Regions from separate parts of the Erwinia sp. CGal63 genome, predicted to be linked through region 2. Evidence: predicted binding sites of a transcription regulator. Region 2 holds the regulator's gene; the other holds the start of a gene.

What was found. Region 2 encodes LexA, which represses DNA repair genes until DNA is damaged. Its sites were predicted from a motif close to TNCTGTATGTACATACAGNA; they were not measured.
Region 1: MKZ79_RS06605 (DinI-like family protein) is a predicted target of LexA. The motif match lies at 2,379-2,398, and genes of this name have one in related genera.

What each region holds. Positions count from the first base shown of each region.
Region 1 is NZ_JAKUMN010000001.1:1,458,836-1,462,649, forward strand. It holds gene ldcA (muramoyltetrapeptide carboxypeptidase) at 1-838, shown strand, start outside; gene MKZ79_RS06590 (MBL fold metallo-hydrolase) at 835-1,509, shown strand; gene MKZ79_RS06595 (hypothetical protein) at 1,526-1,930, opposite strand; gene MKZ79_RS06600 (YgdI/YgdR family lipoprotein) at 2,011-2,226, opposite strand; gene MKZ79_RS06605 (DinI-like family protein) at 2,420-2,665, shown strand; gene MKZ79_RS06610 (hypothetical protein) at 3,171-3,380, opposite strand.
Region 2 is NZ_JAKUMN010000003.1:29,198-33,011, reverse strand. It holds gene zur (zinc uptake transcriptional repressor Zur) at 235-750, shown strand; gene MKZ79_RS11415 (CsbD family protein) at 873-1,082, opposite strand; gene lexA (transcriptional repressor LexA) at 1,465-2,073, opposite strand; gene MKZ79_RS11405 (diacylglycerol kinase) at 2,184-2,546, opposite strand; gene plsB (glycerol-3-phosphate 1-O-acyltransferase PlsB) at 2,675-3,814, shown strand, end outside.

The sequences.
Region 1 (3,814 bases), on a different contig from region 2:
CCGCCTGCAGGAACAGGGACATCAGGTGAATAACCAGGCGGCGATCGCTCGTCGCAGCCAGCGCTTTGCCGGCAGCGATGAAGAGCGGCTGCGGGATTTGGATTTGCTGCAGACCGAGGCGGATATCGTCATGGCGGTTCGCGGCGGCTACGGCGCAACAAGGCTGCTTGCTGACTTCGACGCCGCCGCGCTCGCGGCGCGCCTGAAGGAGCGTCCAATGGCGATTTGCGGCCACAGCGATTTCACCGTGATCCAGATGGCGCTGCTGCAGGCGGGCGGACAAAGCTTCAGCGGCCCGATGCTGACCGCCAATTTTGGCGCGGAAACCCTGTCAGATTTTACCGTCGAGCATTTCTGGCAAGCGCTGACCTCGCCTGCCTTTACGCTGGAGTGGCAGACAACGCCGCAGGAGGTGGATGTTTCCGGCACGCTGTGGGGCGGCAATCTGGCGATGCTGACATCGCTTATCGGCACGCCGTGGCTGCCGGAGATAGAGGGCGGCATTCTGGTTATAGAAGATATCAACGAGCATCCTTTTCGGGTGGAGAGAATGCTGCTGCAGCTGGCGCAGCATGGCGTGCTGGCGCGGCAGAAAGCTATTGTGACCGGCAGTTTCACCGGCGTAAAACTCAGCGACTACGACAACGGCTACGATTTCGACAGCGTGTGGCAGCTGATCCACCAGCTTACCGGCCTGCCGGTGGTCACGGATCTTGAATTCGGTCATCACTGGCGCACCGTGACGCTGCCGCTTGGCGCCGAAGGAAGACTGCGAGTGACAGGCGACGCCGCGCGGCTGCATATTACGGGACACCCTACCTTGCAGGAGCGCGCATGAAGCAGCTGTATGAAGATCTCTGGGTTTCCACGCCGGAGTTTCCGCCTGGCGAACGCGATCCTGAAGTCATGATGCACGGTTTTTTACTGCGGCTCTCACGCGGCAACGTGCTGATATCGCGCGTTGAAAATACCCGGGATCACAATACCATCGAGTCACTAGGCGGCATCTTTCGTCACTATCTGACCCACTGGCACGAAGCGGGCCCCGGCACGCGTATTCTGCAACAGCGCTTTAATTCGGCGCTCTACTGCCACAATCGCGCGCTCGGCCCGGTCAGCCCTTTCGCCGAAGCGGACGACACTTTCAACCAGGCGGAAGTCCACTGCGGCAGCCTGCATGTGGTGCCTACACCGGGTCATACGCCGGGCAGCACCACTTATCTGTATGCGTCGCCCTACGGCAAAACCTATCTTTTCGTCGGCGATACCGTCAGCCTTAGCCACGACCGCTGGGTTACCGTGCTGGTGCCGGAAAGCAACGAGGGCGATCTGAAGCGGACGCTGGAATTTTATCGTGCGCTGCGGCCTGACGTGGTGCTGATGGGCACCACCAAAGGTCATCTCTCCTGGCAGGAAGTGACGATGCGGGAATGGCTGGCGCTGCTGGACGAGGCGGAAAGCTCGCCGCTGGATCTACGTCATCGGCCAGGAGAGCAGCAGGCAAGTTAAAGCGTTTTGGCCAGGTTCAGGACTCAACTTTACCAGCGGCGTCCGTTCGCTGCAGCGTAACCGTACTTTTTTCCCGCTCGCTGGTGCGGCTGCAGGAAACCAGATGTTTCTGCCCGTTATAGGAGAAAAAGGTTTCATCGGTGTTTTTGTTGGTAACCATCTGATCGCCATTGCGAAACAGAATAATAGCGACGCTGTCGCCGTTATCGGTATGGGAGCGCTGGCTGCCGGCGGCGACCTGGAAGTGATCGCCCGCCCACAGCAGCGTGGTCAAACCGTACTGCGCGCTGGTAACGGTCATGGTCGGCCTGCCCGGGCAGGTTATCTGATATTCGCTGTTTTGCGGCGGCGCCGCGCTGTTTGAGGCATGGGCGAAAAAGGAGCAGGCAACAAGGGCGGCGGCAACAGGTAAACGAAACATGGCTTTCTCCGGGCAGATATCTGGCCCGGTATGCTGCCTGTCTCGCGCCGCCGCCGCAATCGGAAGTGGCCTGGTCTGCGCTACAGGCTGCTCATCTCTTTAATATCCGCCTGGTTAACCGCCTGCTGTCGGCCGCTTTCATCGGTATAGATCACCATGCCGGTCGCCTTGTCGATCTCCGGCTTGCCCGACACCACTTTGGTGCTGCCGTCGCGCATATGCATAATATGATCGTTAGCGCAGCCGCTAAGCAGAGTGGCGGCGGCAATCAGCGGAACAAGGAATAATTTTTTCATCTTCTCTCTCCGTAAGTTAAAGCAGAAAAGTGTAGCCTAAGCGGACAAATCACGCTGACGACTGCGGCGTGCAGCGTCGGTCGCGCGCTTGCGGGCGAAGAAGAAAAGTTATCGCGATCATCTATAAATTTCAGTTGAAGCCGGGCGGAAATAACTGTATTTTTATCCAGCATTTATAACCAGGACCCCTCTTATGTTTGTTGAACTGATTTACGATAAGCGCAACGTTGCGGGCTTGCCAAACGCGCAGCAGCTGATTTTGGATGAACTGGAAAAGCGCATCAGGCGGGTTTTTCCGGATGCCGAAGTAAAGGTAAAACCGATGCAGGCGAACGGCGTAAAGACGGATGCCAGCAAAAACGACAAGTCGGTAATGTTGAGAATTATTGAAGAAATGTTCGATGAAGCGGACCAGTGGCTTATTGCGGAAGAATTTTGACGGCCCTCGCACTTTGGTCGCGCCGCCCCCTGTTTTAGCCCGTCGATGGTTGCATTTTGCCCTCGCCATGCCACTATTCTTCTATCAAGTTTCCCTGGTGTTGGCCCGTGATTATCCTCTTTGCGGGCATTTTTTTACCTGAAAAATGAAACAGCATTGATATATCGTCCCCGCTTACCCGGTGCCTGTCGGCATTTGTTAAAATTTTATTTATAATATTTTAAATATATATTAAATAATCACATCTTCGTCAGAAACGGAGTCGCACAGCCCGGCCTCCTTTATTGCCCTCTTCGCGCCACAGACGTTATTAATTACAGGCGATCGACAATGGTGCGGTTATAACGCGACAGGCTGGTTAAAGCAGAATGGCGAAATCCCGTACGTTTGGCATTGGAAAACGGCAGGCAGAAAAAGAGGGCTTGGCAAACAGGTAATAGTGTTTCGCAACAAAGCGCAGAACAGAATACAGGGCCGCTACGCGGGTGAAAGCGGCCCGATAATATTAGCGGGCCTGTTTCGCTTTCTGTTGTTCAGCAATTTCGGCGTAGAGCAGCTCATAGACCTGAGTCGCATAGGCCGAGCTGTCCCGCAGCATCTGAATAGCATCCTCCAGCGTCTGCGGCTCCATCTGGCCTACAATTCGCCACCCCAAAGCGATATTCTTCGCTTCTTCCAGTCGTTCCGGATGATAATCACACGCAGCTTCTGACACGAAATTCTCCTGATTTGAGTTTTGGCCCTATTTTACTGAGCAATGGCTGACCATCAACCCTTGATTTTTTGTTGATTTAGCTAATGTGCCTTTTTTACGCTTTTTTTACCGCAAAATGATTTTTTAACCGTCAACAAGCGCGGTTTTCTGGCTAAAAACAGATTAATCCTGGTAAAGTAATATCGCGAAAAACGCGATTATCAACTACTTCGTGCAAATAGTGTAAGAAATTTGATCGTTTATTCTTAAATAAGAAAGATTAACCGTAACTGAACGTTTCAACAGCATTTTATCTTTTCATTAGCCATAATTAATTTAATTAAAAAAGAGATCGGGCACAAAAAATATATTTTTTAATACAGTAAGTTAAGTGATTTTATAACTTTATGAAAGGTCGAAGAAATAGCCTGCCGTCTCATGCTATACGCCTGCAA
Region 2 (3,814 bases):
AAACATTTCAAAACACAACGCCGTTTATCACTTTATTAAGTTAAAAATGGTACAGATTTGACGCTCGAACGATAAGTTTACCGCCAGCGTATCTGCCTGAAATTTCAGCGGCGCGGAAAAGAGAGAGTGGGCGGTCTGTCGCAGACCAGCAGGCAGCAAGCGGGAAAGGCGGAAGCGCGGTGTTTTTATCAGCATTGTGATAATATAACGCGCTAAGCCAGCCTGGGGAGAACTATGAATATTAACAGTCCTGAAAACATCTTGTCGCAGGCGGAAACCATCTGCCAGCAGCGCAACGTCAGGCTGACGCCTCAGCGTCTGGAAGTGCTGCGGTTGATGAGCCAGCATCACGGCGCGATTAGCGCCTACGACCTGTTGGATCTGCTGCGCGCCAGCGAACCGCAGGCCAAGCCGCCTACCGTCTATCGGGCGCTGGACTTTCTGCTGGAGCAGGGTTTCGTACATCGCGTCGAATCGACCAACAGCTACGTTGTCTGTCATCACTTTGAAGAGCCTTCGCATACCTCGGCCATGCTGATTTGCGATCGCTGCGGCGCGGTGGCGGAACAACATGCGGAAGGCGTCGAAGCTATTTTGCAGTCGCTGGCGCAAGCTACCGGTTTCGCGCTGACCAATAGCGTGATTGAAGCGCATGGCCTGTGCGGCAGCTGTGTGGAAGTGGAAGCCTGCCAGCATCAGGATGAGTGCCAGCACGATCATACGCTCGGCAGTAAAAAGCGCGGTCGTTAAAAAGCATAAGCTTCAGAGAAACTTAAGCGGCGCCGCCGCTATAAAAGAACAAGGGCAGCGCCGAAAGCGCTGCCCTTGCTGTAACGTCTTACGGGCTTGCTGCCCCTGTGCACGTTATTTTATCAGAAGCGATGCTTGTTAGTGGTTTCCCAGTCGCCCAGCTCTTTCTCAGCCTGGTCTTTGGTGTAACCGTAACGCTCCTGAATTTTACCGACCAGCTGATCGCGTTTACCTTCTACGACAGTCATGTCGTCATCGGTCAGCTTGCCCCACTTCTCTTTTACTTTACCCTTCAACTGTTTCCAGTTACCGCCGGCTTCGTCTTTATTCATCTTGTTTCTCCTTAACCTTAGGTGATAACAGCTTATCGTTACTGCAAAACTACTGACAGCAACATAAAACGCTGCCTAAGTGCGTAACGTACAGATAATTGTAGTAGAAGATAGCGGGTTTGCACGGCGAGACGGCCTGATTTTGCAAAAAAAGCGAAGCGGCACGGCAGAGAAGTAGAAAAAATAAGGATAATCAATGCGTAACGAGAAAAAACAAAAGCGCAACAAAAGGGAAAGCGGAGATAACCGGAAAAAGCGGTGATTAAAAAGCCATCGTTCGCAGGCTATGCATCGAACGATTATCAGACTGCATTGCGCGATATAAAGAGAGGAAGTAACGAATGCGCCGCCTTAACGACGGCGCAGAGGCAGAAGCGTGCTTTTACAGCCAGCTACCGTTGCGGATGACGCCAACGGCCAGGCCTTCGATAGAGAAGGTCTGCTGGCGCAGATCGACCACGATCGGCTTGAATTCACTGTTTTCCGGCAGCAGATGCACAATGTTGCCCTGCTTTTTCAGGCGTTTTACCGTGACTTCGTCATCGATGCGCGCCACCACGACCTGGCCGTTACGCACGTCCTGGGTCTTGTGTACGGCCAGCAGATCGCCATCCATAATGCCGATGTCTTTCATCGACATACCGCTGACGCGCAGCAGGAAGTCGGCGCCCGGTTTAAAAAGATCCGGATCGACCTGGTAGTGGCCTTCAATATGCTGTTCCGCCAGCAGCGGCTCGCCCGCCGCTACGCGGCCAATCAGCGGCAGCCCGTCTTCGTCTTCCATCATCAGGCGGATACCGCGCGATGCGCCGGAGACGATCTCGATAACGCCTTTGCGCGCCAGCGCCTTCAGGTGTTCTTCAGCCGCATTCGGGGAACGGAAGCCGAGCTGCGTGGCGATCTCTGCCCGCGTCGGCGGCATGCCGGTCTGGTTGATATGCTGGCGTATCAGGTCGTAGACCTGCTGCTGCCTTGCCGTTAATGCTTTCATCCCGCCCCCTGGTTGTTTATACAGTCGACTGTGAGTATATACAGGTATTTCGCCGTTGAAAACCTCAAGTCGGATAAAAAACGTCACTTATTGCCATTTCAGCGCGGCGGTTAGCGGGTAAGCAGCACGCTCAGCCAGACGAAGACCGCCAGTAAAATCGCCAGCAGCACCGCCGCCGAGCCCATATCTTTCGCGCGACCGGAAAGCTCGTGGAACTCGTTGCCCAGCCTGTCGACCACGGCTTCAATCGCGCTGTTCAGTACTTCCACGATAATCACCAAGGCTACGGAGCCTATCAGCAGCACTCTTGCCAGCGGAGCGACGTCCAGCCAGCAGGCGATTGCTATCGCCACCACGGCGGCAACGACTTCCTGACGGAAAGCGGCTTCAAACTGCCAGGCCGCCCGCAGCCCTTTCCATGAATACCCTGCTGCTTTAATGATCCGTGTTAAACCTGAGGCGTTATTTGCCATAATCAGGGAACCCTTTGTTCTGTTTAACGTCAATGTCAGGGTAGCGCACATTATGCAACACCACAGATCTCGTTTACGGATTCTGGTATGCTTGCCGCGCTTTGCTAACAAGAGGCTTTATGTTGTCTATGTCAGGTTGGCGTAATTTATATTACAACTTATTGAATTTACCAGTAAAAATGCTGGTAAAAAGTAAGGCGATCCCCGCTGAGCCGGTCGCTGAACTGGGGCTGGATACGTCGCGCCCCATTATGTATGTACTGCCGTATGATTCAAAGGCCGATCTGCTGGCGCTGCGCGAGCAGTGCCGCAAAGAGGATCTTCCCGATCCCCTGGAGCCGCTGGAGATCGACGGCACGCTGCTGCCGCGCTACGTCTTTATTCACGACGGCCCGCGCGTCTTCCCCTATTACGCGCCGAATCTGGAATCCGTTAAAACGTTCCATGACTATCTGGATCTCCATCGCAGCAATCCGCTGCTGGACGTGCAGATGGTGCCGGTGTCGGTAATGTTTGGTCGTGCGCCTGGCCGCGAGGTTCAGGGCGAGAGCCAGCCGCATCTGCGCGTGCTGAACGGTATTCAGAAGTTTATCGCCGTACTGTGGCTGGGACGCGACAGCTTTGTACGCTTCTCGCCGATGGTTTCGCTGCGCCGTATGGCCACCGAGCACGGCACCGATAAAACCATCGCCCAGAAACTGGCGCGCGTGGCGAGAATGCATTTTGCCCGCCAGCGCCTCGCGGCGGTTGGCCCGCGCCTGCCCGTGCGTCAGGATCTGTTCAACAAGCTGCTGCAGTCGAAAGCGATTGCAAAAGCGGTAGAGGACGAAGCGCGCAGCAAAAAGATCTCCCATGAGAAAGCGCAGCAGAACGCTATCGAACTGATGGAAGAGGTCGCGGCGGACTTCTCCTACGAGGCTATCCGTCTGACCGACAGGATTATGGGCTGGACGTGGAGCAAGCTTTATCAGGGCATCAACGTCAACGGCGGCGAGCGCGTGCGCCAGCTGGCGCAGGACGGTCATGAAATCGTCTATGTGCCGTGCCATCGCAGCCATATGGACTATCTGCTGCTCTCTTACGTGCTCTATCATCAGGGCCTGGTGCCGCCGCATATCGCCGCCGGCATCAACCTCAACTTCTGGCCGGCCGGCCCGATTTTCCGTCGTCTCGGCGCCTTCTTTATTCGCCGTACCTTTAAGGGCAATAAGCTTTATTCCACCGTGTTCCGCGAATATCTGGGCGAGCTGTTCACCCGTGGCTATTCC